DNA from 3 places in the Streptomyces similanensis genome. Region 1 is predicted to be linked to each of the others. Evidence: predicted binding sites of a transcription regulator. Region 1 holds the regulator's gene; each other region holds the start of a gene.
What was found. The regulator HrcA, encoded in region 1, represses chaperone genes, less so after heat shock. The targets are predictions, from matches to a motif close to TTNGCACTCNGNNNNNCNGAGTGCNAA.

Region 1 (10,178 bases):
GCTCTCCAGCGACGACAGCTCGGGACCGGGCAAGAGCAAGAAGTGACCGTCCGCCGGGCGCCGGCGGCACGGCAAAGCGGGTGAAAAGGGGGCCTGTCGCACGGGAGTGCGGCGGGCCCCCGCGCGTGTGCGGAGCGGCGCTTCGTGGGAAATGACAGGCCACAGCCCCTTACGCGGTGGCCGGTCGCGCTTTAACCTGATGCCTGCTCGCTAGTTACTCGCGAGTTAAACAGTGGCCCGGACACCAGCCCGGACCAGCACCCCGAACGACCCCGAACGACCCCGAACGACGCTGAACCCTCGAACGAGCCGAACCCCCCCGCACCACCCCGAGAGCCAACCCAGCCGTACTTGAGCCAGCCGCTAGCGAGCCGCGATGCCGCGGGCCCGGAGGATGTCGTGAGCGACGCACAGACCCCTATCGAGAATCGTCCGCCGTCGGTGGCGGCCCTCTTCCTGGAGCGCGTGGCGGCCACACCGGACGCCGAGGCCTACCGCTACCCGGTGCCGACGCCCGGCGAGGGCCCGGACGACTGGAAGTCGCTCAGCTGGGCCGAGTCCGCCGAGCGCGTCCACGCGATCGCCGCCGGACTGATCGAACTGGGCGTGCGGCCCGAGGAGCGGGTCGCGCTCGCCGCCTCCACACGGGTGGAGTGGCTGCTCGCCGACCTCGGCATCATGTGCGCGGGCGCCGCCACCACCACGATCTACCCGCAGACCAACGCCGACGAGTCCGCCTTCATCCTCTCCGACTCCGAGAGCAAGGTGCTCATCGCGGAGAACGCCGCCCAGCTGGCCAAGGCCGTCGAGAAGCGCGCCGAACTGCCCGACCTGCACCACGTCGTCGTCATCGACGCGGCCGGCGTGGAGAGCGGCGACTGGGTGCTCACCCTCGCCGAGCTGGAGCAGCGCGGCGCCGCCCACCTGGAGAAGCACCCCGAGCTGATCAAGGAGCGGGTCGGCGCGATCACCAAGGACCAGCTCGCCACCCTCATCTACACCTCCGGCACCACCGGCCGCCCCAAGGGCGTGCGCCTCCCGCACGACAACTGGTCGTACATGGCCAAGGCGATCGCCTCCACCGGCTTGCTCGGTCCCGACGACGTGCAGTACCTCTGGCTGCCGCTCGCCCACGTGTTCGGCAAGGTCCTCACCTCCGGCCAGATCGAGCTGGGCCACGTCACCGCCGTCGACGGCCGTGTCGACAAGATCATCGAGAATCTGCCGGTCGTCCAGCCCACCTACATGGCGGCCGTGCCGCGCATCTTCGAGAAGGTCTACAACGGCGTCGCCGCCAAGGCCCGGGCCGGCGGCAACGCGAAGTACAAGATCTTCCAGTGGGCCGCCGAGGTCGCCCGTGAGTACGCCAAGGTCACCCAGGACAACTTTCAGCGCACCGGCGTCCACTCCGCGCCCTTCGGCCTGGCCGCCAAGCACAAGGTCGCCGACACCCTCGTCTACTCCAAGATCCGCGAGGCGTTCGGCGGCCGGCTGCGCGCCTGCATCTCCGGCAGTGCCGCCCTCGCCCCCGAGATCGGCTACTTCTTCGCCGGCGCCGGCATCCACATCCTGGAGGGCTACGGCCTCACCGAGTCCTCCGCGGCCTCCTTCGTCAACCCCGGCGAGGCGTACCGCACCGGCACCGTCGGCAAGCCGCTGCCCGGCACCGAGGTCCGGATCGCCGACGACGGCGAGATCCTGCTGCGCGGCCCCGGCATCATGGAGGGCTACCACCGGCTGCCCGAGAAGACCGACGAGGTGCTGGAGTCCGACGGCTGGTTCCACACCGGCGACATCGGCGAGCTGTCCCCGGACGGCTACCTGCGCATCACCGACCGCAAGAAGGACCTCATCAAGACCTCCGGCGGCAAGTACATCGCGCCCGCCGAGGTCGAGGGCCAGTTCAAGGCGGTGTGCCCGTACGTCTCCAACATCCTCGTGCACGGCGCCGACCGGAACTTCTGCACCGCCCTCATCGCCCTGGACGAGCTCGCGATCGAGGAGTGGGCCAAGGAGAACGGCCTGGAGGGCAAGCCGTACGCCGAGATCGTGGCCGCGCCGCAGACCGTCGAGATGGTCGAGGGCTACGTCAAGCAGCTCAACGAGGGCTTGCAGCGCTGGCAGACGATCAAGAAGTTCCGGCTGCTGCCGCGGGACCTCGACGTGGAGCACGGGGAGATCACGCCGAGCCTGAAGCTGAAGCGGCCCGTGGTGGAGCGGGAGTACAAGCATCTGATCGAGGAGATGTACGCGGGGGCGCGGGAGGCGTAGCGCTCCGCTGGGGCGCGGGGGAACTCGGGTCCGCTTCGGTTCGGCGGGCCGGTTCTCGGCCGCGGGTCGTCGGTTCTCGGCCGCGGGTCGTCGGTGGCCGGGCGCGCGGTTCCCCGCGCCCCCGAGGGAGGCTCCGCGCCGGAGGAGGGACGTGCCCGTTCCGGACGCGTACCGGTCCTGTCCGTCTCTGGGTGGTTGTTAGCACAGTTCTCATGAAAAACGGGTCACTTCGGTGACTCCATGCTTATGGGTGCAGTCGGTCTGTCACCCTGTCCGCATCGACCGAACCGAATCGACCCCGATTCGGGCGAACGCTCGGGAGCTGCGGATGGGAGTCATTCCGACGCAACGGGAGACCGTTCCGCGCCCCTCCGGCGTTCCCGCGCCCCAGCGCGCGGGGGCGCACACCGAGGCGCGCACGACGCTGCCCGGCGGCCCCCACGCACCGGGCTCCGCCCGCACGCTGGCGCGCGCGACGCTCGCCGAATGGCGCGGCCGCGGTCTGGCCGTTCCCGACCGGCTCGCCGACGACGTCATGGTCGTCGTCAGTGAACTGGTCACCAACGCGGTCGTGCACGCGGGCACCGACGTGGAGATGGTCTGCCGGCTGGAGCCGGAGACCGGCGCGTGCGTCGTGGAGGTCTCCGACCAGCACCCCTCGCGCGCCCCGCGCGACCACCGCGCCCCCACGCCGTACGAGCCGCCCGAGTACGGGCGCGGGCTGCGGCTGGTCGCCGCCCTCGCCGAGGCGTGGGGCATCACCTACCGGCCCGGCGTCAAGACGGTGTGGGCCCGGCTGCCCGCCGAGGACGACGCCGCCGGCGAGGGGGAGGGCGCCTACGACGCCGAGTACGGACTCGGCGTCGCCGAGTTCCTCGCCCCCGACCCGCAGCGCGCCGAACGCGACCGCGAGTGGCTGGGCCGCGGCGCCCTGACCTTCCTCGCCGAAGCCTCCGACCTGCTCGCCGGGCAGCTCGACGAGGACCTGGTCGCCGCCCTCACCGGCCAGCTGATCGTGCCCCGGCTCGCCGACTGGTGCGCGGTGTGGCTGGAGGACGAGTCCACCGCGCGCGGCGGCTGGGCGGACGCCGCCGGGGCCGCCGGGCCGCGCCTGGCCCGCGTCTGGCACACCAGCGAGAACCGCGTCGACGAGCTGCGCCAGGCCCTGGAGAAGGACCCGCCGCACCCCGTGGACGGGCTGCGCTCCGGCCCCGCCGCCTACTCCTGGCCCGGGCACGCGCTGGGCCCGCGCGCCGCGGACGGCTCAGCGCTGGCGTACCGCCTGATCGCCGGCGGCCGCCCGCTCGGCACGCTGGTCATCGGCCGGGCGGGACCGGTCGGCTTCCCTGACGAGATCACCGGTCTGGTCGAGGACCTCAGCCGGCGGGTGGCGCTCGGCATCGGCGCGGCCCGGCAGTACGCCCGGCAGGCCACCATCAGCGCCGTCCTCCAGCGCGGACTGCTGCCCGGCGCGGTCGCCGAGATCCCCGGCGTGCGCAGCGCCCTCGTCTACGAACCGTGCGACCAGGGCGGCCCCAGCGGTGACTTCTACGACCTCTTCCCGGCCGGCGACGGCCGCTGGTGCTTCGCGGTGGGCGACGTGCAGGGCAAGGGGCCCGAGGCCGCGGTGGTGATCGGGCTCGCCCGGCCCTGGCTGCGGCTGCTGGCCCGCGAGGGGTACGGCGTCGCCGACGTGCTGGACCGCCTCAACCAGCTCCTGCTGGACGACGCCACCGAGGCCGCCGACGCCGCCGCGCGCGTCCTGGCCGCCGCCGGCGGGCGGGGCCCCGCGCCCGGCGACGGGCCGCAGACCCGCTTCCTGTCCCTGCTCTACGGCGAGCTGGCCCCCTTCGAGGGAGGGGTGCGGTGCACGCTCGCCTGCGCCGGGCACCCGCTGCCGCTGGTCCTCGACCGGGCGGGCGGGGTGCGCGCCGTCGCCCGCCCGCAGACGCTGCTCGGCGTCATCGAGGACGAGACGTACACCTGCGACACCTTCGAGCTGGGGTCCGGCGACACGCTGCTGTGCGTCACCGACGGGATCACCGAGCGGCGCTCGGGCAGCCGCCAGTTCGACGACGCCGACGGGCTCGCCACGGTCCTCGCCGGCTGCGCCGGCCTCGACGCGGAACTGATCGCCGAACGCATCCAGCGACTCGTGCACGACTTCGGCGAGCGGCCCCCGCAGGACGACCTGGCCCTGCTGGTCCTCCAGGCCGAATGACGCCCCTGGCGCCGGCCGGCCGGGTGCCGTGCGCGGTGCTGGACAATGGAGGACATGCCTTCCGCTCTTCCCGACGGCGAGCCCGTCCCCGCCGACGGCGCGCTGCCCGCGTCCGCGCTGGCCGGGGCGGCCGACCGGCCCCTCGGGTTCTACCTGCACGTCCCCTACTGCGCCACCCGCTGCGGCTACTGCGACTTCAACACCTACACCGCCACCGAGCTGCGCGGCACCGGCGGCGTCCTCGCCTCCCGCGACAACTACGCCGACACCCTCGCCGACGAGGTCCGCCTCGCTCGCAAGGTCCTCGGCGACGACCCGCGCGAGGTCCGCACCGTCTTCGTCGGCGGCGGCACGCCCACCCTGCTCGCCGCCTCGGACCTGGTGCGGATGCTGCACGCGATCCGCGAGGAGTTCGGGCTCGCGAAGGACGCGGAGGTCACCACCGAGGCCAACCCGGAGACCGTCGACCCCGCGTACCTCGCCGAGCTGCGGGAGGGCGGCTTCAACCGGATCTCCTTCGGCATGCAGAGCGCCCGGCCGCACGTGCTGAAGATCCTCGACCGCACGCACACCCCCGGGCGGCCCGAGGCGTGTGTCGCCGAGGCCCGCGCGGCCGGCTTCGCGCACGTCAACCTCGACCTGATCTACGGCACCCCCGGCGAGTCCGACGACGACTGGCGGGCCTCGCTGGACGCGGCGCTCGGCGCCGGGCCCGACCACGTGTCGGCGTACGCGCTGATCGTGGAGGAGGGCACACAGCTGGCCCGCCGGATCCGGCGCGGGGAGGTGCCCATGACCGACGACGACGTGCACGCCGACCGGTACCTGATCACCGAGGAGGTGCTGTCGGGGGCCGGGTTCGAGTGGTACGAGGTGTCCAACTGGGCCACCTCCGAGGCGGGCCGGTGCCTGCACAACGAGCTGTACTGGCGCGGGGCCGACTGGTGGGGGGCCGGACCGGGGGCGCACTCGCACGTCGGCGGGGTGCGGTGGTGGAACGTGAAGCACCCCGGCGCGTACGCCGCCGCGCTGGCCGAGGGGCGTACGCCGGGGGCGGGGCGGGAGGTGCTCTCCGCGGAGGATCAGCGGGTGGAGCGGATCCTGCTGGAGCTGCGGCTGCGGGAGGGGGTGCCGCTGTCGCTGCTGCGGGAGCGGGGGCTCGCCGCCGCGCGGCGGGCGCTGGCCGGGGGGCTGCTCCAGGAGGAGCCGTACGGGGCCGGGCGGGCCGTGCTGACGCTGCGCGGGCGGCTGCTGGCGGACGCGGTGGTACGGGACCTGGTGGACTGAGGCGCCCGGCGTTCGGGGCACCGCCGGGTGGATGTCGCTCGCCCCGCTCGGGAGGGCGCCGCCCGCGCCCACCCGTGCCGCCCCGGGCGGCACGCATGCCCGCAGGACAGCCGGGTGGCCGGCGGGTCAGGCGGGTGCGGTGACAAAATCGATCAGCTGCTCGACCTTGCCCAGCAGTTCCGGCTCCAGATCCTTGTACGAGCGCACCTTGGACAGGATGTGCTGCCAGGCCGCGCCCGTGTTCGGCGGCCAGCCCAGGGACCGGCAGACGCCCGTCTTCCAGTCCTGCCCCCGCGGCACCCGCGGCCACGCCGCGATCCCCACCGACGACGGCTTCACGGCCTCCCAGACGTCGATGTACGGGTGGCCGACGACGAGGGCGTGTGCGCTGGTCACCGCCTCGGCGATCCGCGACTCCTTGGAGCCGGGCACCAAGTGGTCCACCAGGACCCCCAGCCGCGCGTCCGGCCCCGGCGCGAACTCCTCGACGATCGCGGGCAGGTCGTCCACGCCCTCCAGGTACTCCACGACCACGCCCTCGATGCGCAGGTCGTCGCCCCAGACCTTCTCCACCAGCTCGGCGTCGTGCCGGCCCTCCACGTAGATCCGCCCGGCGCGGGCCACCCGAGCGCGGGCGCCGGGCACGGCGACCGAACCGGACGCCGTACGGGTGGGCCGTACCGGGCCCGAGGACGGCTTGACCAGCGTCACCGTGCGGCCCTCCAGCAGGAAGCCGCCGGGCTGGAGCGGGAAGACGCGGTGCTTGCCGAAGCGGTCCTCCAGGGTCACCGTGCCCGCCTCGCAGCCGATCACCGCCCCGCAGAAACCGGTGCCCGGCTCCTCCACGACCAGCCCCGGCTCGGCCGCGATCTCGGGCACGCCCTTCGGCTTCTTCCAGGGGGGAGTCAGGTCGGCGGAGTACTGGCGCATTCGAGTGACGATAGGAGAAGTCGGCGGCCGATCAGGGCGACACGCCGAAGCGCCGGGCGAGGGCGTCCCGCTGGGCCCGGACGAAGGCCGCGTCCACCACCGCGCCGTGCCCGGGGACGTACCGGGCGTCCGGGCCGCCCAGCTCCAGCAGCCGGTCCAGCGCGGCCGGCCACCGGGACGGCACCGCGTCGGGGCCGGCCGAGGGCTCGCCGGACTCCTCGACCAGGTCGCCGCAGAACACCACCGGCCGCTCGCCCGGCACCACGACGGCGAGGTCGTGGGCGGTGTGACCGGGGCCGGCGTTCACGAGCAGCGCCTCCCGGCCGTCGCCCAGCGGCACGGCGAGCACGTCGTCGACCTCGCGGCCGGGCCGTACCAGCGCCGCGGCCGCCGCGTCGGCCGCCCGCGGGTCCAGGCCGTGGCGCACCGCGTCCGCGCGCAGCTCCGCGCGCTCGCGCTCGTCGTCGTGGACGGCGTGGGCGCCCCCGGCGGCGAACACCTCGGCGTCCGGGAACGCCGCGGCGCCCAGGACGTGGTCGAAGTGCGGGTGCGTCAGCGCGAGAAGTGTCACATCGAAGCCCGCGAGGCGGGCCGCGTCGGCGCGTAGCGCGGCCCCCTCGGCGAGGCTGGAGCCGGCGTCCACCAGCAGCGCGGAACCCGCCCCCGCCACCAGCCCGACCGTGCAGTCCCAGCCCGGCAGCCGGATCCGGCCGATCCCGTCGGCCAGCCGTTCCCAGCCGAGCTCTTCCCAAGTCACCGTCATGCCCCGACGCTAGCGTTCCCGGGACCGGCCTTGCCCTCGGTCCACCCGACGGCCGTACACTGGGCCGGGGAGAACTGGCACTCGTATGCGCCGAGTGCCAAAGGGGAGCCGAGGGACGACTCTGGAGGTGTGCGCGATGCTCAGCGAGCGAAGGCTTCAAGTGCTGCGTGCCATCGTCCAGGACTACGTCGGCACCGAGGAGCCGGTGGGCTCCAAGGCGCTCACCGAGCGGCACAGCCTCGGCGTCTCGCCGGCCACCGTGCGCAACGACATGGCGGCCCTGGAGGACGAGGGCTACATCGCCCAGCCGCACACCAGTGCCGGCCGCATCCCCACCGACAAGGGGTACCGCCTCTTCGTCGACAAGCTGGCCGGGGTCAAGCCGATGACCGCGCCCGAGCGGCGCGCCATCCAGAACTTCCTGGACGGCGCCGTCGACCTCGACGACGTCGTGGCCCGCACGGTGCGGCTGCTCGCGCAGCTCACCCGGCAGGTCGCGGTGGTGCAGTACCCCTCGCTGACGCGTTCGACGGTGCGGCACGTGGAGCTGCTGGCGCTCGCCCCCGCGCGGGTGATGCTGGTGCTGATCACGGACACCGGGCGGGTCGAGCAGCGGATGATCGACTGCCCGGCCCCGTTCGGGGAGACGTCGCTCGCCGACCTGCGGGCGCGGCTCAACAGCCGGGTCGCCGGACGCCGCTTCGCGGACGTGCCGCAGCTGGTGGAGGACCTGGCCGACGGCTTCGACCTGGAGGACCGCGGCACGGTCTGCACGGTGCTGTCCACGCTCCTCGAAACCCTCGTCGAGGAGAACGAGGAGCGGCTGATGATCGGCGGCACCGCCAACCTCACCCGCTTCGGACACGACTTCCCGCTCACCATCCGCCCCGTTCTGGAGGCGCTGGAGGAGCAGGTGGTCATGCTGAAGCTGCTCGGTGAGACGCAGGATCCGGGCATGACCGTGCGCATCGGTCACGAGAACGCCCACGAAGGACTCAACTCCACGTCCATCGTGTCGGTGGGCTACGGTTCGGGCGGCGAGGCAGTGGCCAAGCTCGGCGTGGTCGGACCGACCCGCATGGACTACCCGGGAACGATGGGAGCGGTACGCGCAGTGGCACGGTACGTCGGACAGATCCTGGCGGAGTCGTAAGTGGCCACGGACTACTACGCCGTTCTCGGCGTGCGCCGCGACGCGTCGCAGGATGAGATCAAGAAGGCGTTCCGCCGGCTCGCGCGCGAGCTGCACCCGGACGTCAACCCCGATCCGAAGACCCAGGAGCGGTTCAAGGAGATCAACGCCGCTTACGAGGTGCTGTCGGACCCGCAGAAGAAGCAGGTCTACGACCTCGGCGGCGACCCGCTCTCGCAGGCCGGCGGCGGCGCGGGCGGCTTCGGCGCCGGCGCGTTCGGCAACTTCTCCGACATCATGGACGCGTTCTTCGGCACGGCGTCGCAGCGCGGGCCGCGCTCGCGCACCCGCCGGGGCCAGGACGCCATGATCCGGCTGGAGATCGAGCTGGACGAGGCGGCCTTCGGCACCACGAAGGACATCCAGGTCGACACGGCCGTCGTCTGCAACACCTGCAACGGCGAGGGCGCGGCTCCGGGCACCACCGCCCAGACCTGCGACATGTGCCGCGGCCGCGGTGAGGTCTCGCAGGTCACCCGGTCCTTCCTGGGCCAGGTCATGACCTCCCGGCCCTGCCCGCAGTGCCAGGGCTTCGGCACGGTCGTGCCGACCCCGTGCCCGGAGTGCGCCGGCGACGGCCGCATCCGCGCCCGCCGCAGCCTGACGGTGAAGATCCCGGCCGGTGTGGACAACGGCACGCGGATCCAGCTCGCGGGCGAGGGCGAGGTCGGCCCCGGCGGCGGCCCGGCCGGCGACCTGTACGTCGAGATCCACGAGCTGCCGCACCCGACCTTCCAGCGGCGCGGCGACGACCTGCACTGCACGGTCACCCTCCCGATGACCGCGGCGGCGCTCGGCACCAAGGTGCCACTGGAGACGCTGGACGGCATGGAGGAGGTCGACATCCGGCCGGGCACCCAGTCCGGACAGTCGATCCCGCTGCACGGGCGCGGCGTCACGCACCTACGCGGCGGCGGCCGCGGCGACCTCATCGTGCACGTCGAGGTGCAGACCCCGAGCAAGCTCGACCCCGAGCAGGAGCGGCTGCTGCGCGAACTGGCCCAGCTGCGCGGCGAGGAACGGCCCCAGGGGCAGTTCCAGCCCGGACAGCAGGGGCTGTTCTCACGGTTGAAGGACGCGTTCAACGGTCGCTGAGGGACGGCCTTCGAGGCCGTCGGGGCGAAGGTCTCGCCCGGATTCGGAGACGTGCGCAGGACGTGACACCATGCGGTCATGTCCTCCGCATTGTCCGCGCTGACCGATCTCTTCCCTCAGCCGATCGTGCAGGCCCCGATGGCGGGCGGCCCTTCCGGCCCCCGGCTGGCCGCGGCGGTGTCCGAGGCCGGCGGGCTGGGCTTCCTGGCCGCCGGGTACAAGACCGCGGACGGCATGTACCAGGAGATCAAGCAGGTGCGCGGGCTGACCGGCCGCCCCTTCGGCGTGAACGTGTTCCTGCCCCAGCCGGAACACGCGGAGTCCGGCGCGGTCGACCTGTACGCCCAGCAGCTGGCCGGCGAGGCCGCCTGGTACCGCACCGAGCTGGGCGAACCGGACCACGGCCGCGACGACGGCTA
Region 2 (10,178 bases), on a different contig from region 1:
TACAAGGCGCTGATGGGTCTGGTGAAGCTGACGCCGCGGGGCCTGCTGGGCGGGGTCACCTCGCGCACGGGCCGCAAGTACGGCCCGCGGTGACCGAGCAGGGCGCGTAGGAGGGGCGGCGCTCCGGCCGTAGGGCGCGTCGCACGCACCGGTGCCCGGCCCCCTGGGAAAGGGGGCCGGGCACCGGTGGTTCACTCAAGCCGCTGTCCGGCCCGGCGGGTCGCCTCAGTGGGCGTGGCCGTGGCCGTGGCCCGCGGCGGCCGGCTCTTCCTCTTCCTTCTTCTCGACGACCAGGGTCTCGGTCGTCAGGAGGAGGGAGGCGATGGAGGCGGCGTTCTCCAGGGCGGAGCGGGTGACCTTGACCGGGTCGATGACGCCGGCCTTGACCAGGTCGCCGTACTCGCCGGTGGCGGCGTTGTAGCCGCTGCCCTTCTCCAGCTCGGCCACCTTGGAGACGATGACGTAGCCCTCGAGGCCGGCGTTCTCGGCGATCCAGCGCAGCGGCTCGACGGCGGCGCGGCGGACGACCGAGACACCGGTGGCCTCGTCGCCGGTCTTGTCGAGGTTGCCCTCCAGGACCTTGACGGCGTGGACCAGCGCGGAGCCGCCACCGGAGACGATGCCCTCCTCGACCGCGGCGCGGGTCGCGGAGATGGCGTCCTCCAGACGGTGCTTCTTCTCCTTCAGCTCCACCTCGGTGGCGGCGCCGACCTTGATCACGCACACGCCGCCGGCCAGCTTCGCGAGGCGCTCCTGGAGCTTCTCGCGGTCCCAGTCGGAGTCGGTGTTGTCGATCTCGGCCTTGATCTGCGCGACGCGGCCGTGGACGTCCGACTTGTCGCCGGCGCCGTCGACGATCGTGGTGTCGTCCTTGGTGACGGTGACGCGGCGGGCGGAGCCGAGCACGTCGAGACCGGCCTGGTCGAGCTTGAGGCCGACCTCCTCGGAGATGACCGTGGCGCCGGTGAGGACCGCCATGTCCTGGAGCATCGCCTTGCGGCGGTCGCCGAAGCCGGGGGCCTTGACGGCGGTGGCGTTGAAGGTGCCGCGGATCTTGTTGACGACCAGGGTCGACAGGGCCTCGCCCTCGACGTCCTCGGCGATGATCAGCAGCGGCTTCGAGGCGTTCGCCTGGATGATCTTCTCCAGCAGCGGAAGCAGGTCCGAGATGGAGGAGATCTTGCCCTGGTGGATCAGGATGTACGGGTCGTCGAGGACGGCCTCCATACGCTCCTGGTCGGTGACGAAGTACGGGGACAGGTAGCCCTTGTCGAAGGCCATGCCCTCGGTGAAGTCCAGCTCCAGACCGAAGGTGTTGGACTCCTCGACGGTGATGACGCCGTCCTTGCCGACCTTGTCCATCGCCTCGGCGATCAGCTCGCCGACCTGCTGGTCCTGGGCGGACAGCGCGGCCACGGCGGCGATGTCGGACTTCTCGTCGATCGGGCGGGCCGAGGCGAGCAGGTCGTCGGAGACGGCCTTGACCGCGGCGTCGATGCCCTTCTTCAGCAGCGCCGGGGAGGCGCCGGCGGCGACGTTCTTCAGGCCCTCGCGCACCAGCGCCTGGGCGAGCACGGTGGCGGTGGTGGTGCCGTCGCCCGCGATGTCGTTGGTCTTGGTCGCCACCTCCTTCACCAGCTGCGCGCCGAGGTTCTCGTACGGGTCCTCGATCTCCACCTCGCGGGCGATGGTGACGCCGTCGTTGGTGATGGTCGGGGCGCCGAACTTCTTGTCGATGACGACGTTGCGGCCCTTCGGACCGATCGTCACCTTCACCGTGTCGGCAAGCTTGTTGACGCCGCGCTCGAGGGCGCGACGGGCGTCCTCGTCGAACTTCAGGATCTTCGCCATGGCAGCGGGAGCCCTCTCGGAAATCTGGGGTGAAAAGGGCCGCGCCCCGGGCGCCCGGCTTCTTATCGGTCGCGGGGGCCAGGGGCGCAGCTCACAGCATGAACGCTGAGGTGACTTACTTCTCGATGATCGCGAGCACGTCGCGGGCCGAGAGAACGAGGTACTCCTCGTTGTTGTACTTCACCTCGGTGCCGCCGTACTTGCTGTAGAGCACGACGTCGCCGACCTGGACGTCGAGCGGAAGACGGTTGCCGTCCTCGAAGCGGCCCGGGCCCACGGCCAGGACGACGCCCTCCTGGGGCTTCTCCTTGGCGGTGTCCGGAATGACCAGGCCCGAAGCCGTGGTCTGCTCGGCGTCGAGCGGCTGGACCACGATGCGGTCCTCGAGCGGCTTGATGGCAACCTTGGAGCTGGCGGTCGTCACGATCCGACCTCCCCCTTCGGAGATCTCACGGGGTTAACTGTCTGAGGTGGCGACCAGGTCGATCCGTCGTCGCGGGTGCCGGACCTGCCCGTCGCTTTGTTGGCACTCTCCCGGGGGGAGTGCCAGACCTGAGACTATGACCGTCGTTAGCACTCGGTCAAGCGGAGTGCCAATTGCCTCGTGGCGCGTCGGAATCCGGGCACGGTTTGTCGTACGTGTGTGCGAGGTTGCCGGGGCTCGGGGCGGCCGGGGCGGTCGGCGGAGGACGCCCGTCCGTACTCACAGGGAAGCGAGCCGTCCGCCCCCTTCCCGTGTCGGCAGTTTTGTATGACCGTAGGGCCATGCGGTCATGTTCCACTGCTTCGGGCGCGGTCACCGGCGGGCTTCTGTTCCTGCTCGTGCTGGTGGCGGACGTGACGGGCGGGCTGCTGGTGGTCATCGTGCTCGCCGTGCGCGGGCTGGGGCAGGTGGAGGCTCCGGGCGGCGGGCCCGCCGGGGTGCCGCCGGGCGATCTGGCCCCGGCGCTGCTCTACGGCGGCTTCGCGCTGGCGGCCGGCACGGCCGGGGTGCTGCTGGTGCGCGGCGGGGCCCGGTTCACCGGCGCGGTGCAGCTGGTGCTCGCCGTGGCCGTCGCGAGCGCCGCGCTCGGCGCGTGGCGCGACACGCACGACCGCGACCGCTTCCCCGCCACTCCCCCGTCCTCCCGGCTGGTGGACGCCTCAGAGGTAGTCCTGCAACCGCCCCACCGTCAGACCCTCGCGCTCGATCGCGCGCAGCAGCCGGGTCGTGCGCTCGCGCAGGCCGGGCCCGTTCAGGTCGTCGTCGTCCGAGGTGACCACGAGGATGTCGCCGGGGCGTAGCGCGGCCCGGCCGTGGGCGAAGCGCAGGCCGGTCCCGGTGAGCGCGGCGCGCCACAGGACGACGGCCGAGACCCCGCAGTGGGCGGCGGCGCGCAGGGTCGTGGTGTCGTACGCGCCGTAGGGCGGGCGCAGCAGGCGGGGGCGGACGCCGAAGCGGGCGTGCAGTTTGTCGCGCTGGCCGCAGATCTCGGCGCGCTGCCCGGCGTAGGGCAGGCCGCGCAGCGCGGGGTGGTCCAGGGTGTGGTTCTGGAGGTCCGCGCCGACCGAGAGCAGGCGCGCGAAGTGCCCGTAGCCCGGTCCCAGGACGCTGTCGGTGAGGAACATGCTGACCGGCAGGCGCAGTTCGCGGACCATGTCGACGAACTCGGGGTCGCGTTCGGCCTCGTCGTCGTAGGTGAGGAAGACGACCCGGTCCGTCGTGTCGACGTGGTCCACGACCGCGGGGAGTTCGGGCGGCCCGGTGGCGAGGTTCAGGGGGCGGGCCGGCGGGCGCGGCGGGGCGGGCAGCGGGGCGTCCAGGCCCCAGCGGCGGTAGGGCCGCTGGGCGGCCGGGCTCGCCGGACGCACCCGCTGCGCCGCCTTGCGGCCCAGTCGCTCGATCGGGTCGACGGACTGCGCGCAGCCGGCCGCGAGCAGCGCCAGCACGGCCGGCAGCAGGACCGCGAGGATGCGCCGCGGTCTCACAGGTAGTCCTCCAGCCGGGCCACCGCGAAGCCCTGGGCGGTCACGTAGTCGAGGAACCGGCGCATGTCGTCGGCCATGGTGCCGTTCCACTCGGCACGGCCCCGGAAGTGGGTGAGGACGATGTCACCGCGGCGCATCCGCTGGTCGTCCTCGCGGAACTCCCAGTGGTCGACGTAGACCTCCTCGTTCCAGATCGGCGCGTACTTGATGCCGCAGGACTTGGCGGCGACCAGGGAGTCCTGGTTGTAGTTGCCGTAGGGGAAGCGCATGACGGTGGGGCGCCGGCCGAACTGCCTGGCCATGATGTCCTGCATGTCGCAGATCTCGTGGTGCTGGTCCTCGGAGGACAGGCCCGGCAGGTACGGGTGGTGCAGGGTGTGGTTGTTGAGGGTGACCCCGCTGTCGCGCATCTTGCGGAAGTAGCCGTAGTCGTCCTTGATCAGGTAGTCGCTGAGGAACGCCGTGTACGGGATCCTCAGTTCGCTCATCATGCGCAGGAACTCGGGGTCCTTGTCGGCGCCGTCGTCGATGGTGAGGAAGACGATCTTGTCCTTGGTGGGGACGGTGGTGAAGACCGGGGGCAGGTCCCAGTCCTCCTGGTGGGCCACCTCGAAGCCCGCGCGGGCGGTGATCCTCGGCTTCACGGCGGGCGGCGCCGGCGGCGTGAGCGGCACCTGGCGCAGGCCCCAGCGCTTGGCGGCGGCTGCCCTGGCCGCGGCGGAGGCGCGCAGCCGGGTGGCGTAGGAGTCGAGGGCGCGGGCGGGGGGCGCCTGGAGGCGCTGCTGGCCCTGGGCGGGCCGGACCGGCTCGGCCGGGCGCGAGCAGCCCGCGGCGAGGGCGGCGACGGCGAGGGCGGCGAGCGCGGCGCGGGCACCGACCCGTCGATACGTGGTCTTTTTATCAGTTTGTACTACTAGTCTCATGGCGCCGGATCCTCCCAGGCCGCTGCCGTGAACCCGGGCTGACACCGCGAGGCGCGCCGCGCCTTCCCCCGGCCGGCCCAACGGGCGGGCGGTCCGGCCGGTCCGGGGTCGGCCGCCGCCCCTGACAGGCCCTCGCGCCCGCCCCCTCCCGGCCGGGTCCGGCGCCGCCCGCCGTCCGCGCCGCTCCCCCGCTGCCGGACAATGACCCGGTGAACGACCCACAGGCCGACGCCCCGCTCCACGCCTTCGCCGCGCTCCGCACCGACCGGGGCCGTGCCCTCCTGGACGAGGTGCGCGACACCGACCCCGCCGACGAACTCGCCGTCGCCACCCGGCTGCGCCGCGAGCACCCCGCCGACCTGGTGTCGGCGGCGCTCGGCCAGGCCCGGCTGCGGCAGCGGGCCGCGGCGAAGTTCGGGGCGGCGGACGCGCGGCGGATGTTCTTCACGCCCCACGGCGTCGAGCAGTCCACCCGGGCGAGCGTCGCCGCCCACCGGGCGGCGCGGCTGACGGAGTCGGGCGTGACCTCGCTCGCCGACCTGTGCTGCGGCATCGGCGGCGACGCGATCGCGCTGGCCCGCGCCGGGATCAGGGTCCTCGCCGTGGACCGCGACCCGCTCACGGCCGCCGTGGCGCGGGCGAACGCCGAGGCGCTCGGGCTCGCCGGCCTGATCGAGGTGCGCGAGGCGGACGTGACGGAGGTGGACACCGCGCCGTACGACGCGGTCTTCGTCGATCCGGCGCGCCGGGGCGGCCGCGGCCGGATCTTCGACCCGGAGGCGTACTCGCCGCCGCTGTCCTGGGCCGTCGCCGCCGCCCTGCGCGCGCCGCGCGCCGCGCTGAAGGTCGCCCCCGGCATCCCGCACGAGGCCGTGCCGCCCGGGGCCGAGGCCGAGTGGATCTCCGACGGCGGGGACGTGAAGGAGGCGGTGCTGTGGTTCGGCGCCGAGCCGGGCCTGATCCGGGCGACACTGCTGCCCGGCCCGCACAGCCTGCGCGGCCGCGGCCTGCCCGACCCGCCGGTGCGGCCCGTGGGGCGCTACCTGTACGAGCCCGACGGCGCCGTCATCCGCGCCCACCTGGTCGCCGAGGTCGCCGAGGAACTCGACGGCGGCCTGATCGACGAGACGATCGCCTACGTCACCGCCGACGAGCTGCGGCCCACCGCGTACGCCACCGCCTACGAGATCACCGACCGGCTCCCGTTCCACGTGAAGAGGCTCAAGGCGCTGCTGCGCGAGCGGGAGGTGGGGGTGCTGACGGTGAAGAAGCGGGGTTCGGCGGTCGAGCCGGAGGAACTGCGCCGCAAGGTGCTGCCCAAGCCGCACGGCCGCGCCGCCGTGACCGTCTTCCTCACCCGGGTCGCCGGCGCCCCGACCATGCTCCTGGGCCACCCGGCCGGGTGACCCGCGGCGGCCCGCCCCACCCGTACGCACCCCAGGCCCCTACCCGTACGCGCCCCACGCCCCGCCCCCACGCCCCGCCCCCACTCGGACGCGCCCCGCGTGCGCCTCGCGTCCGCCGCTTCCAGACTGGGCGTGTCGAGCGGAGGCGAGGAGAGTCATGCTGCGGGGCTTCAAGAACTTCCTGATGCGCGGCGATGTCATCGTCGTGGCCGTCGGCCTGATCGTGGCCCTGGCGTTCAGCACGCTGATCAAGGCGTTCACCGACTCCGTGATCAACCCGATCATCGCCCGCGCGCAGGGCGGCTCCTCGCCCGGTCTCGGCTGGCAGCTGGGCAAGCCGGGCAACACCGCGACCTATCTGAACCTCGGCGCGTTCATCTCGGCGCTGATCTACTTCATCGTGTTCATGGCGGTCGTGTACTTCCTGATCGTCGTGCCGTACAAGCACGTCCAGGCGCGCCGGGGCGTGACGGTCTTCGAGGACGACGGTCCCCTCAAGACCTGCCCGGCCTGCCTCTCCAAGGACCTGCCCGAGGCCGCCGCCAAGTGCCGCTACTGCGGCACCGTCCAGCCCGCCGCCGCGGTCTGACCCGGCCCCGCCCTCGAAAGTTTCGAAGGCGCTGCGAGCGGCGGACGCGTCCGTCCGTTCAGTCCGGCGGGGCCGCCGTGCTGCTGCGCACCACCAGGCTCGTCGCCAGCTCCACCCGGGTGGCCGCCGGTGACTCGTCCTCGCGGCCCAGGTCCAGCACCAGCCGGGTCGCCGCCTCGGCCATCTCGGTCAGCGGCTGGCGCACGGTCGTCAGCGGCGGCCCCACCCAGCGGGCCACCGGCAGGTCGTCGAAGCCGACCACGCTCAGGTCCTCCGGTACGCGCAGCCCCAGTTCGCGCGCCGCCTCATAGAGGCCGAGCGCCTGGAGGTCGTTGCCGGCGAAGACGGCGGTGGGGCGGTCCGCGCGGCGCAGCAGCTTCAGGCCCAGCCGGTAGCCGGCCTCGTGGTGGAAGTCGCCGGCCACGATCAGCGACGGGTCCACTGGCAGCCCGGCCGTCTCCAGGGCCGCCCGGTAGCCGTCGACGCGGGCGCGGCTGCACATCATCCGCGACGGCCCGCTGATCGCGCCGATGCGGGTGTGGCCCCGTTCGACCAGGTGCCGGGTGGCGGCCAGGCCGCCCTGCCAGTTGGTCGCGCCGATCGAGGGCACGTCGGCGCCCGGGTCGCCGGCCGGGTCCATCACCACGAACGGGATGGACCGGCTGGTCAGCAGCGCCCGCTGGGACTCGTCGAGACCGGACAGCACCAGGACCACGCCGTGCGGGCGGCGGGCGGCGACCTGGTCGGCCCAGCTGCGGCCGGGGACGAGCCGGCCGGCGCTCTCGGAGAGCACCACGCTCAGGCCCGCGTCCCGCGCCACGTTCTCCACGCCCCGGATGACCTCCATCGCCCAAGCGCTCTCCAGCTCGTGGAAGACGACGTCGATCAGCGGCGATCGGGTCGCCTCGGCGCGGCGGCGCCGGTAGCCGTGGGCGCGCAGCAGCTCCTCGACCCGGCTGCGGGTTCCCGGAGCGACGTCGGCGCGCCCGTTGAGCACCTTCGAAACAGTCGGAGCCGACACCCCCGCCTCGCGGGCGATCTCAGCCAGGGTGGCGGTCCGCGTCGCCGCGGGCTTCGTCGGTTTCATGGGCGCGATCGTATCTCTGCGCGACCCCTTGACGAACCCCCGCGCCCGTCCTACGTTCCCGGAACATTCGATATGGCATCCGAAACATTCGATCCCCCCACGGCTCATTTCGCTTCCCGGGCGACGAGTCCGCCCGGGCCCACCCACCTGAGAGGTGCCGTCACATGGAGTCCTACAGCAGGCGCCGGTTCCTCGGCGCCGGCGCCGCCCTCGTCTCGGCCGCCGGGCTCGCCGCCTGCGGATCGGGCAGCGGTTCCGGCGGCCCGGGCGGCGGCGCCCTCACGGCGATGGTGTACGGCGACGACGCGGTGAAGATCCAGGTCACGTCGGTCGACCGGTTCAACGCCTCGGCCGCGGCGAAGAAGACCGGGGCCGAGGTCAGGCTCCAGAAGATCCCCGGCTCGGAGTACCCGGCCAAGCTGCGCACCGCGATGGGATCGCCCAACGCGCCCGACGTGTTCTTCAACTGGGGCGGCGGCTCGATCAAGGCGTACCGGGACGCGCACCAGCTGGTCGACCTCACCGACACCATCGCCTCCGACCCGGTCCTCAAGGGCGGCTTCCTGCCCTCGGTGCTCGCCGCGGGCGCGCTCGGCGGCCGGAACTACGGCATCCCGATGCGCGGCATGCAGCCGGTGGTCCTCTTCTACAACAAGACCCTCTTCGCCGAGCAGGGCCTCAGGCCGCCCGCCACCTGGGACCAGCTGCTCGACAACAACGCCAGGCTGAAGAAGGCCGGCATCACCCCGTTCGCGCTCGGCGGCTCCGACATCTGGCCCGAACTGATGTGGCTGGAGTACCTGGTCGACCGCATCGGCGGCCCCGAGGTCTTCGACCGGATCAAGAACGGCGACTCCGCGGGCTGGGGCGACCCGGCCGTGCTGAAGGCGGCCGAGACGGTCCGCCGGCTCATTGACGACGGCGCCTTCGGCAAGGGCTACAGCTCGGTGGCGTACACCAACGGCGGCGCGCCCGCGCTGTTCGCCAAGGGCAGGGCGGCGATGCACCTGATGGGCTCGTGGGAGTACTCCACGCAGCTCGGCAAGTTCCCGGACTTCGCCCGGAAGGACCTGGGCTGGTGCGCCTTCCCGGCCTACGACGGCGGCGCGGGCGACATCCGCAACGTGGTGGGCAATCCCACCAACTACTGGTCGGTGAACGCCCGTACGTCCCACAAGGACGCGGCGGTCGCCTTCCTGCGCGACTGCGCCTCCCCGGCGTACACCAAGGACCTGATCGCCAACGGCGACGTCCCGGCCACCGCCGGCGCGGCCACCCTGCTGGACGCCTCCCCCAACCCGGCCTTCGCCCGGTTCCAGTACCGGATGGTCCAGCAGGCCCCGGCGTTCACGCTGAGCTGGGACCAGGCGGTCGACCCGAGCGTCCAGACGCCGATGCTGACCGAGATCAACAAGCTGTTCGTGGGCAAGTCGTCGCCGGAGCGGTTCGTCTCGGCCCTCAAGGGGCTGAAGTGAGCCCGACGGTCACCGGCCGGACGACGGACGGCGACCGAACCGGCGTACAGCCCCAGGACGGCGGCCGGGCGACGGGCCGCGACCGGGCCGGCGTACGGACCGAGGGCGGCGGCCGGGCAGGGGCGCGGGCCGGGCGGCCGCACACCGCCTGGGCGCTGCCCGCCGTGCTGTTCTTCGCCTTCTTCGCCGTCGCCCCGATGGTGCTGGCCTTCTGCCTCTCCTTCACCGAGTGGAACGGCCTCGGCGACCCCCGCCCGGCCGGACTCGCCAACTGGCGCAAGCTCCTGGACGACCCGCGCCTGACCCAGTCCCTGACGGTGACCGTGCTGCTGACCGCCGTCAGCTGGGCCTTCCAGAGTGTCGTCGCGCTGCTGCTCGGCGTCTGGGCGGCCGGCCGCCAGCGCAACCGGGCGATCCTCTCGGCGGTCTTCTTCGTGCCGTTCCTGCTCTCCTCGACGGCGATCTCGCTGCTCTTCTACGCCCTGCTCGACCCGAACTTCGGCATCGTGCGCGGCGACACGCTCGGCACCACCTCCGGCGCCTTCCTGGCGATCGTCTTCGTCGGCGGCTGGCAGTTCATCCCGTTCCACACCCTGATCTACCAGGGCGGCGCCCGGCAGATCCCCGACGTCCTGTACCAGGCCGCCGCGATGGACGGGGCCGGCCGCTGGCGCCGGTTCCGCTCCATCACCCTGCCCCAGCTGCGCAACACGGCGACCACGTCCAGCGTGCTGATGATCGTCGGCTCGCTGACGTACTTCGAGACCGTCCTGATCCTCACCCAGGGCGGCCCCGGCACCGACACCGCGATCCTGCCGTACCTGATGTACGAGGCGGGCTTCAAGAACTACGACTTCGGCTACGCGAGCGCCGTCGCCT
Region 3 (10,178 bases), on a different contig from region 1:
GCGGCCCGGCGGGCGTAGTACGACAGCACGTCCTCGCCGGGGACGCCGCCCGGGGAGAACATGCGGGTCATCGGCGCCATCGCGATCCGGTTCGGGACGGTCAGGCCGTTCAGCGTGATCGGCCGGGCCAGGACGCGGGCCGCGCGGGAGGCCGGCTCGGAGGCGGGACCGGGGGCGGACTCGGTGGTGACGCTCATGTGGGGGCTCCTGTGCGAGACGTGATACCCAGTGGTATGTGCATGCGCATGGAGTCTGACACCGCCGCGCGCCCCGGTATTCCGCTCCCGCCGCGAAGTGACCCGGAACACGCCCGAGGGCGGCGTCCCCTGTCGTGTTCGACAGGGGACGCCGCCCTCGGGGTGCGACGGACGGGTCCGATCCTCGGTGAGGATCAGAAGTCCATGTCACCGCCCGGCATGCCGCCGCCGGCCGGCGCGGCGGCCTTCTCCGGCTTGTCGGCGATGACGGCCTCGGTGGTGAGGAACAGCGCGGCGATCGACGCGGCGTTCTGCAGCGCGGAGCGCGTCACCTTGGCCGGGTCGATGATGCCCTCGGCGACCAGGTCGACGTACTCGCCGGTCGCGGCGTTCAGGCCGTGGCCCGGGGTCAGGTTGCGCACCTTCTCCACCACGACACCGCCTTCGAGGCCGGCGTTGACGGCGATCTGCTTCAGCGGGGCCTCGAGCGCCAGCTTGACGGCGGCGGCACCGGTGGCCTCGTCGCCCTCCAGCTCCAGCTTCTCGAACACCTGGGTGGCCTGGAGCAGGGCCACGCCGCCACCGGCGACGATGCCCTCCTCGACGGCCGCCTTGGCGTTGCGCACGGCGTCCTCGATGCGGTGCTTGCGCTCCTTGAGCTCCACCTCGGTGGCGGCGCCGGCCTTGATGACCGCGACACCGCCGGCGAGCTTCGCCAGGCGCTCCTGGAGCTTCTCGCGGTCGTAGTCGGAGTCGCTGTTCTCGATCTCGGCGCGGATCTGGTTCACCCGGCCGCCCACCTGCTCCGAGGAGCCGGCGCCGTCGACGATGGTGGTCTCGTCCTTGGTGATGACCACCTTGCGGGCCTTGCCCAGCAGGTCGACGGTGGCGTTCTCCAGCTTGAGGCCGACCTCCTCGGAGATGACCTCGCCGCCCGTGAGGATGGCGATGTCGCCGAGCATGGCCTTGCGGCGGTCGCCGAAGCCCGGGGCCTTGACGGCGACGGACTTGAAGGTGCCGCGGATCTTGTTCACGACCAGGGTCGACAGGGCCTCGCCCTCGACGTCCTCGGCGATGATCAGCAGCGGCTTGCCCGACTGCATGACCTTCTCCAGCAGCGGGAGCAGGTCCTTGACCGAGGAGATCTTGGAGTTGGCGATGAGGATGTACGGGTCCTCCAGCACCGCCTCCATGCGCTCCATGTCGGTCGCGAAGTAGGCGGAGATGTAGCCCTTGTCGAAGCGCATGCCCTCGGTGAGCTCGAGCTCCAGACCGAAGGTCTGCGACTCCTCGACGGTGATGACGCCTTCCTTGCCGACCTTGTCCATGGCCTCGGCGATCAGCTCGCCGATCTGGGTGTCGGCGGCGGAGATGGAGGCGGTGGAGGCGATCTGCTCCTTGGTCTCGACCTCCTTGGCCTGGTCGAGCAGGGCGGCGGAGACGGCCTCGACGGCCTTCTCGATACCGCGCTTGAGGGCCATCGGGTTGGCGCCGGCGGCCACGTTGCGCAGGCCCTCGCGGACCAGCGCCTGGGCGAGGACGGTGGCGGTGGTCGTACCGTCGCCGGCGACGTCGTCCGTCTTCTTGGCGACTTCCTTGACCAGCTCGGCGCCGATCTTCTCGTACGGGTCCTCGAGCTCGATCTCCTTGGCGATGGAGACACCGTCGTTGGTGATCGTGGGAGCGCCCCACTTCTTCTCGAGGACGACGTTGCGGCCCTTGGGGCCGAGGGTCACCTTGACGGCGTCCGCGAGCTGGTTCATGCCGCGCTCGAGGCCTCGCCGCGCCTCCTCGTCGAACGCGATGATCTTGGCCATGTGAAGTGGTCCCTCCAGGACTGGGGGTGATTCCTTCGGACCGCGCCCGCGCCCGCGACGGACGGCTCGCGCACCTCGTGGTTCCTTGCCCCACCCGGTCCGCGGGCCTCACCGACCCGGTCCTCGTTGTCACTCTCACCTTCAGAGTGCTAACGCAATGATTAGCACTCGACCCCCGAGAGTGCAAGCGCCTTCGACGACGCCGCCACCCCGCTCCGCCCCCCGCGAACACACCGCCGTCCACACCGCCGTCCACGCCGCCGGCGCACGGCCCCGGCCGCCGGCGCACCCCCGCCCGCACACGCCGAGGGGCCCGCACCGCCGATGGCGGTGCGGGCCCCTCGAAGAACGCTTGCGGTGGCCGCGCGATTCAGGCCGTCACGCGGACCATGTCGGCCTGCGGACCCTTCTGGCCCTGCGAGATCTCGAACTCGACCCGCTGACCCTCTTCCAGCGAGCGGTAGCCGTCCATCTGGATCGCGCTGTAGTGGACGAAGACGTCCGCACCACCGTCGACCGCGATGAAGCCGTACCCCTTCTCCGCGTTGAACCACTTGACGGTGCCCTGAGCCATGCCTAACTCCCCTATTACTGGCCCTTGCACAGATCCGCACTTCGCGGATCCGGGTCAGACCTCACTCCCCGTGGACGGGGGCGTGCGCCGGAACGCGTCGACCGCGGCTGAATGTATCTGTCCAACTGCCGTCCGCAACAGGTCAATCGGACGAGAATTCTGGACGGGAGCGGTCCGGAATGTGGTGAGAATTCGGCCCGATTCAGGTCAACTCGGGCTACACAAAAAAGACAAATGCCGCGAAAAGCGAGCACACTTTGGCTACTTCTCATCGTCGTGCGGCAGGAAAACGGGGCTTCCTGATCCACGGATCAGGAGCGCGTTCCCCAACTCTACCGCGCTCAATCACACAGAATTGCCCCCTCCGTTTCTCTCACGGAGGGGGCAGTCCGGCGAACACCGGGTAATCGGGATCGCCCGGGCGGATCCCGGCGCGGATCAGCCGCCGGCGACCGCCGGGATGATCGACACGCCGGCGCCGTCCGGGGTGGCGGTCTCAAGGCCCTGCTCGAAGCGGACGTCGTCGTCGTTGACGTAGACGTTGACGAAGCGGCGCAGCTTGCCCTGGTCGTCCAGGACCCGCGCGGAGATGCCCGTGTGGTGCTTCTCCAGGTCGGCGATGACGTCGGCGAGGGTCGCGCCCTCGGCGCTCACCTCGGCCTGACCGCCGGTGTAGGTGCGCAGGATGGTGGGGATGCGAACGGTCACGCTCATGATGCGAGGCCAGCCTCTCGGAAGGAGTCCAGGGTCGGGCGGATGGTCGCGGTCAGGCCGGTGCCCGCCACCGCGTCCAGGGTCTTCAGGCCGTCGCCGGTGTTGAGGACGACGGTGGTCTTCGCCGGGTCGAGGAGGCCGGCCTCGACCAGCTTCCTCGTCACGCCGACCGTCACCCCGCCCGCCGTCTCGGCGAAGATGCCCTCGGTGCGGGCGAGCAGCTTGATCGCGTCCACCACCTGCGCGTCCGTCACGTCCTCCACCGCGCCGCCGGTGCGCCGGGCGATGTCCAGGACGTAGGGGCCGTCGGCCGGGTTGCCGATGGCCAGGGACTTGGCGATGGTGTTCGGCTTCTGCGGCCGCACCACGTCGTGCCCGGCCTTGTAGGCGGTGGACACCGGCGAGCAGCCCTCGGCCTGGGCGCCGAAGATCTTGTACGGCTTGTCCGCGACCAGACCGAGCTTGATCAGCTCCTGGAGGCCCTTGTCGATCTTGGTGAGCTGCGAGCCGGAGGCGATCGGGACGACGATCTGGTCCGGCAGCTCCCAGCCGAGCTGCTCGCAGATCTCGTACGCCAGCGTCTTGGAGCCCTCGGCGTAGTACGGCCGCAGGTTGACGTTGACGAAGCCCCAGCCCTCGCCGGCCGGGTCGCCGATCAGTTCGGAGCAGAAGCGGTTGACGTCGTCGTAGTTGCCCTCGATGCCGACGAGTTCGCCGCCGTAGACGGCGGCCATGACGACCTTGCCCTGTTCCAGGTCGTGCGGGATGAACACGCAGGAGCGGAAGCCGGCGCGGGCGGCGGCGGCGCCGACGGCGCCGGCCAGGTTGCCGGTGGAGGAGCAGGACAGGGTGGTGAAGCCGAAGGCGCGGGCGGCCTCCAGGGCCTGCGCGACGACCCGGTCCTTGAAGGAGTGGGTCGGGTTGCCGGAGTCGTCCTTGACGAACAGCTTGCCGGCGTCGACGCCGAGTTCGGCGGCCAGGCGGTCGGCCTGGACGAGCTTGGTCCAGCCCGGGTTGATGTTCGGCTTGTCGGCCACGTCGGCGGGGACGGGCAGCAGCGGGGCGTAGCGCCAGATGTTGGCGGGGCCCGCCTCGATCCTCTTGCGCAGTTCCTCGGCGTCGTAGGCCGAGAAGTCGTAGGCGATCTCCAGCGGGCCGAAACACTCCTCGCAGGCGAAGACCGGGCCGAGGGGCACGCGGTGACCGCACTCCCGGCAGCTCAGCGCCGCGGCGGGGCCGAGGTCTACGGTGGAGTCGGTGCTGCTTGCAACTGTCTGCACAGCCATGGAGGCGAGGCCCTTTCTCCTCATCTTCCTCACGACGCATCTCGCCGTGAGACGGATTTGGCACCTTCCCTAGCCGGGAGCCTCGCGGAAACGATCGCGCCGGGCGATCTACGAGACCGGCTGGAGGGTTGCCGGGGCTTCATCGGGCCGTGTCCCTCTGCCCCTCTGGATGAGCGGTATTCGATTGTGAGTCGCGGCGACCCCGGCATGCGATGGTCATCCGCGTTGTTCAAGACTGTAACCGAAGGCCGGGACAGTGAGAGAGAGTCGTCCGAACCGCGAGACAGATCACAGGATGATGTGATCCGTGCCGCAGGACGTGGCGAAGTCGTCCGAGCAGGAGTGAGGAGCCGTCGACCGTGCTGGAAGAAGTCGAGCGCTGGCTGAGGACGCGGTCTTGGTCCGTGACCGACCGCCCGTTGCGGACGGTGCTGGCCGCCAAGCGCGCGAGCGGCTCGACCGTCAGCGTGGTGCTGCCCGCGCTGAACGAGGAGGCGACGGTCGGGCAGATCGTCGCGGTGATCCGCGAGGAGCTGATGCGGCGGGCGCCGCTGGTGGACGAGATCGTGGTCGTCGACTCCGGCTCCACCGACCGCACCTCCGAGGTGGCCGCGGCGGCCGGCGCGCGGGTGGTGCACCGCGACGCGATCCTCCCCCGCGTCCCGGCGGTGCCCGGCAAGGGCGAGGTGCTGTGGCGCTCGCTGCTGGTCACCGGCGGGGACGTGGTCTGCTTCGTGGACGCCGATCTGCGCGAGTTCTCCGCCGACTTCGTCACCGGCATCGTCGGCCCGCTGCTCACCGACCCCGAGGTGCAGCTGGTCAAGGCGATGTACGACCGTCCGCTGACCGTCGCCGACGGCAGCGCCGCCGGGACCGCGGCGGCCGGGCAGGGCGGCCGGGTCACCGAGCTGATGGCCCGCCCGCTGCTGAACATGCACTGGCCGCAGCTGGCCGGCTTCGTGCAGCCACTCGGCGGCGAGTACGCCGCGCGCCGCTCGCTGCTGGAGCGGCTGCCGTTCCCGGTCGGCTACGGCGTCGAGCTGGGGATGCTGGTGGACGCGCTGCACCTGGTCGGCCTGGACGCGCTCGCCCAGGTCGACGTCGGGGTGCGGCTGCACCGGCACCAGGACGGCCAGGCGCTCGGCCGGATGGCCGCCGCCATCTACCGCACCGCCCAGCTGCGCCTGGCCCGCGGCCATCTGATCCGCCCCGCCCTCACCCAGTTCGAACGCGGCGCGAGCGGCTTCGAGCCGCGCACCCACTCGGTCGACACCGAGGAGCGCCCCCCGATGGCGGAGATCGCGGAGTACGCGGCCCGCCGGGTGGCGTGAGCGGCCCGGGGACGAAACCCCGCCGGCCCGTCCCCGGGCACGTTTGAGTGTTCGGGAGCCGGGCTAGGTTGAGGACCATGGCTTCAACGCACGGTGCCGAGGTGCTGGTCGCCTCCAATCGCGGACCGGTCTCCTACGAACTGCGCCCGGACGGCGGGGAGGGCACGCTGCACGCGAGACGCGGGGGCGGCGGCCTGGTCTCCGGGCTCTCCGCGATCGGCCCGGACGCCGGCGCCGTATGGGTGTGCGCCGCGCTGGGCGACGCGGACCGGGAGGCGGTGCGCCGCTTCGAGGGCGGGCGCCGGCTGCCGGCCGAGGACACCGGCGGCCAGCAGGTCCGGATGCTCGACATCGCCCCGGACGTCTTCTCCGACGCGTACAACGGCATCGCCAACTCGGTGCTGTGGTTCGTGCACCACATGCTCTACCAGACCCCGCTCGAACCCGCGTTCGACGCCGAGTTCCGGCGGCGGTGGGCGTCGTACGAGGCCTACAACCGGGCCTTCGCCGAGGCGCTCGCCGAGGAGGCGGCCGAGGGCGCGGCCGTGGTGGTGCAGGACTACCACCTCACGCTGGTGCCGGGCATGCTGCGCGACTTCCGGCCGGACGTGCGGATCGGGCACTTCTCGCACACCCCGTGGGCGCCGGTGGACTACTTCCGGATGCTGCCCGACGACATCGCCGAGCAGGTGCTGCGCGGCATGCTGGGCGCGGACCGGCTGGGCTTCCTCACCCGGCGCTGGGCGGACGCCTTCACCAGCTGCTGCGAGGCGCTGACCGGCGGGCTCGCCGGCACCCGGATCGGGGTGCACGGGCTGGGCGCGGACGCGGAGTTCCTGCGCGAGCGCGCGCACCGGGCCGACGTGAAGGAGCGGATGGCGGCGCTGCGCGAGGAGATCGGCATGGCGCCGGACGGCGGCGCGCGCCGCACGATCGTCCGGGTGGACCGCACCGAGCTGTCGAAGAACATCGTGCGCGGGCTGCTGGCCTACCGGCAGCTCCTCGACGACCGGCCCGAGTGGCGCGAACGGGTGGTCCACGTCGCCTTCGCCTACCCCTCCCGGCAGGACCTGGCCGTCTACCGGGAGTACACGGCCGAGGTGCGGCGCCTGGCCGAGGAGATCAACGCGCGCTACGGCACGCCCGGCTGGACCCCGGTCGTCCTGCACGTCGAGGACGACTTCGCGCGCTCGCTCGCGGCGTACCGGATCGCCGACGTGGCCCTGGTCAACCCGATCCGCGACGGCATGAACCTGGTCGCCAAGGAGGTCCCGGTCGTCTCCGACGCCGGCTGCGCGCTGGTGCTGTCCCGGGAGGCGGGCGCGTACGCGGAGCTGGGCGACGACGCGATCGTCGTCAACCCGTACGACGTGGTCGGCACCGCGGACGCCCTGCACGAGGCCCTGACCATGGCGGGCCCGGAGCGGGCGGAACGGAGCAAGCGCCTGGCCGCCGCCGCGACGGCCCTGCCCCCGGCCCAGTGGTTCCTGGACCAGCTGAACGAACTCTGAGGGCGGCCCGCGGCTCCCGGCCCCCGAGCGGGCGCCGGGGACGCGGCCCTTCGGGCTACGGCAGCTCGTCCGCCAGGCTCCGCAGCAGCCCGACCACGCCCGCCGGGCCCGCGACCACCAGGTCCGCCCGCTCGGACAGCTCGGTGACCTCGCTGCTCCCGCTGCACACCAGGACGCCCGGCACGCCGCCGGCGCGCAGCTTCTCCACCGCGGCGAAGGCGGGCAGGTCGCCGAGGTCGTCACCGGCGTAGAGGACCGAGGCGGCGCCCAGATCGCGGACGTACTCCGCCAGGGCCACGCCCTTGTCCATGCCCGGCGGGCGCAGCTCCAGCACCATCCGGCCCGGCTCCACGATCAGGCCGTTGCGGGCGGCCAGTCCGGCGAGCGGTTCGCGCAGCAGGTCGAAGGCGGCCTGCGGGTCCTCGGCGCGGCGGGTGTGCACGGCCAGCGAGCGCCCCTTCTCCTCGATCCAGGTGCCCCGCCAGGCGCCGATCCGGTCCAGGAAGCCCGGCAGTTCGGCGCGGACGGCGGCGACGCCGGGGTGCGGGGCCGGCGCGGTGACGTCGCCCGTCGCGGCGTCCCAGCGTTCGGCGCCGTAGTGGCCGAGGACGACGAGGTGTTCCAGGCCCGGCACGCCCGCGAAGCCGCCGTTGCGCACCGCGACGCCGGCCGGGCGGCCGGTGACCACCGCGACGGCGGCCACCTTCGGGGCCAGCGCGGCCAGCGCCGGCAGCGCCCCGGGGTGCGCCCGGGCCTGGTCCGGGTCGGGCACGATCGGGGCGAGCGTCCCGTCGAAGTCGAGTGCGATCACCGCCCGCTCCGGCCGCGCGAGCACGGCGGCGAGGCCGTCCCGGCCGGCCTGCGTGGCGGGGGTCGGCAGGGAGGCGGCGGGGTGGGTGGAGTCGGTGTCGTCGTGGCTGCCCATGAGCCGAACCTATCCACACTCGCCCGGGCCCACTCCTCGACGCGGGCGGCGGTCCGGCGCGCTGCCCGCCGGGCGTCAGCGCTCGGATCGGCGGCTCTCGCGGATCCGGCGCAGGCGGTTGACCGTGACCGGGTCGTGGGCGAGGGCGCGGGTGTCGTCCAGGAGGGCGTTGAGCAGCTGGTAGTAGCGCACCGGCGACAGGCCCAGTTCCTCGCGGACCGCGCGTTCCTTGGCGCCGGGGCCGGAGAACCCGCGCCGCTCCAGCGCGAGGATGTCCCGCTCCCGCCGCCCGAGCCCCTGCTCCCGCTGCTCCCGTTCCCGCTGCTCCCGCGACGGTTCCGCGCCGCCGCCCTCGTCCGGCGCGCCGCCGTCCCGTACGTCTTCGTCCCGCACGTCTCGCCCGTCCATACCCCGCACCGTAACCCCGGCCGCCGACAGCGCGACCGGACGGACGGCCGGGCGCACTCCCCCAGGCGGGCGGGTCAGCTCCCGCTCTGCGCGCTCTCCGCGTCCGACGCCGTCGTCTGGAGCTGGTTGAGGACCGCGGTCGGGTCGCCCGTCGGGCCGACCGCGCGGCCGATGTCCTTCTTCACGTCCGCGCTGACCCGCGCCCAGGACGTCTTGCCGAACGGGTAGAGCTGGGCCAGCGGCAGCTCCTCCAGGAACGGCCACAGCTTCTTGTCCTCGTCCGCCGCGGTCATCACGTCGGAGGCGGAGCTGGTGACGGGCAGCAGGTCGTACTCGCGGGAGAAGGCCAGCACGTTCTTCTCGTTGTAGACGAAGTCGAGGAAGTCGCCGATCTGGTCCTTGTGGCCGGGCTCCTTGAAGGCCATCATCCAGTCGTTGACGCCCATGGTCGCCTTGGGCGTGCCGTTGCGTCCCGGCACCGGCACCATGCCGAAGTCGACGCCCTGCTTGGCGGCCTGCTGCATCAGCGTCGGGTGGCCGTTGAGCATGCCGACCTCGCCGGCCGCGAACGCCGAGAAGGCCTGCGCCCGGTTCAGCTTGCCCGGGGCGACGGGCCCGGTCAGTCCCTTGCCGACCAGCTCGTCCTTCAGCCAGGTGAACGTTTCCGCGTTCTGCGGCGAGTTGATCGTGTAGGTGCCGATGTCGTCGGTGTAGCCGGCGCCGCCGCTCAGCAGCCACTGGAGCGTCTCGGCCTGCGCCTCCTCGGGGCCGAGCGGCAGGGCGTAGGGGTACTTCACGCCCTTGGCCTTCAGCGCCTCGGCGTCGGCGGCGAGGTCGTCCCAGGTCTTGGGCGCGCTGGTGATGCCGGCCCGGGCGAAGAGGGTCTTGTTGTAGAACAGCACGCGGGTGGAGGCGGCGAACGGGATGCCGTACTGCACGTGCCGCAGCTGGCCGGCCTCGGAGAGCTGGCCGAGGAAGTCGGCCTGCACGGGTATGGAGAGCAGGTCGTCGGCCTTGTAGAGCATGTCCTTGTCGGCGTAGTCGGCGTAGGCGCCGATCTGCGCCATGTCCGGCGGGTCGCCCGCGTCGGCCATCTCCTTGACCTTGCGGTCCACGTCCGTCCAGGAGTAGACGCTGACCTTGACCTTCACGCCCGGGTGGCCGGACTCGTAGGCGCGGGCCAGGTCGTCCCAGTACTTCTGCGAGCTGTTGGCGGCGGAGTCGCCGTAGTCGGCGGCGACCAGCCGGAGGGTCACGTCGGAGGAGCCGGTGCTCCCGCAGCCGCCGAGAAACGCCGTCATGCCCAGTGCGGACACCACCGCGATCGTTCCTGTCCTGCGCCGCTGCACTGCCTCTTCCGCCCCAACCGTCTCGCCGTTCAACATGTGGACACGATAGGTCTACACCACGTGAGT

Region 2: groES (co-chaperone GroES) is a predicted target of HrcA. The motif match lies at 2,422-2,448, and genes of this name have one in related genera.
Region 3: groL (chaperonin GroEL) is a predicted target of HrcA. The motif match lies at 2,176-2,202, and genes of this name have one in related genera.

Annotation. Positions count from the first base shown of each region.
Region 1 is NZ_BAABKC010000086.1:41,979-52,156, forward strand. Features, by position in the region: gene lepA (translation elongation factor 4) at 1-46, shown strand, start outside; gene ABEB07_RS27040 (AMP-dependent synthetase/ligase) at 400-2,271, shown strand; gene ABEB07_RS27045 (ATP-binding SpoIIE family protein phosphatase) at 2,600-4,492, shown strand; gene hemW (radical SAM family heme chaperone HemW) at 4,547-5,779, shown strand; gene ABEB07_RS27055 (DUF3097 domain-containing protein) at 5,906-6,709, opposite strand; gene ABEB07_RS27060 (MBL fold metallo-hydrolase) at 6,741-7,472, opposite strand; gene hrcA (heat-inducible transcriptional repressor HrcA) at 7,609-8,625, shown strand; gene dnaJ (molecular chaperone DnaJ) at 8,626-9,759, shown strand; gene ABEB07_RS27075 (nitronate monooxygenase) at 9,838-10,178, shown strand, end outside.
Region 2 is NZ_BAABKC010000079.1:107,737-117,914, reverse strand. Features, by position in the region: gene ABEB07_RS25935 (SDR family NAD(P)-dependent oxidoreductase) at 1-93, shown strand, start outside; gene groL (chaperonin GroEL) at 226-1,851, opposite strand; gene groES (co-chaperone GroES) at 1,967-2,275, opposite strand; gene ABEB07_RS25920 (polysaccharide deacetylase family protein) at 2,995-3,819, opposite strand; gene ABEB07_RS25915 (polysaccharide deacetylase family protein) at 3,816-4,742, opposite strand; gene ABEB07_RS25910 (class I SAM-dependent methyltransferase) at 4,952-6,148, shown strand; gene ABEB07_RS25905 (large conductance mechanosensitive channel protein MscL) at 6,306-6,737, shown strand; gene ABEB07_RS25900 (LacI family DNA-binding transcriptional regulator) at 6,796-7,824, opposite strand; gene ABEB07_RS25895 (ABC transporter substrate-binding protein) at 7,989-9,299, shown strand; gene ABEB07_RS25890 (carbohydrate ABC transporter permease) at 9,296-10,178, shown strand, end outside.
Region 3 is NZ_BAABKC010000013.1:122,310-132,487, reverse strand. Features, by position in the region: gene ABEB07_RS05740 (NADH:flavin oxidoreductase) at 1-197, opposite strand, end outside; gene groL (chaperonin GroEL) at 392-2,014, opposite strand; gene ABEB07_RS05730 (cold-shock protein) at 2,385-2,588, opposite strand; gene ABEB07_RS05725 (MoaD/ThiS family protein) at 3,027-3,302, opposite strand; gene thrC (threonine synthase) at 3,299-4,588, opposite strand; SAM riboswitch class I at 4,606-4,764, opposite strand; gene ABEB07_RS05715 (glucosyl-3-phosphoglycerate synthase) at 4,948-5,919, shown strand; gene ABEB07_RS05710 (alpha,alpha-trehalose-phosphate synthase (UDP-forming)) at 5,997-7,430, shown strand; gene otsB (trehalose-phosphatase) at 7,486-8,355, opposite strand; gene ABEB07_RS39155 (DUF3263 domain-containing protein) at 8,431-8,628, opposite strand; gene ABEB07_RS05695 (ABC transporter substrate-binding protein) at 8,838-10,112, opposite strand.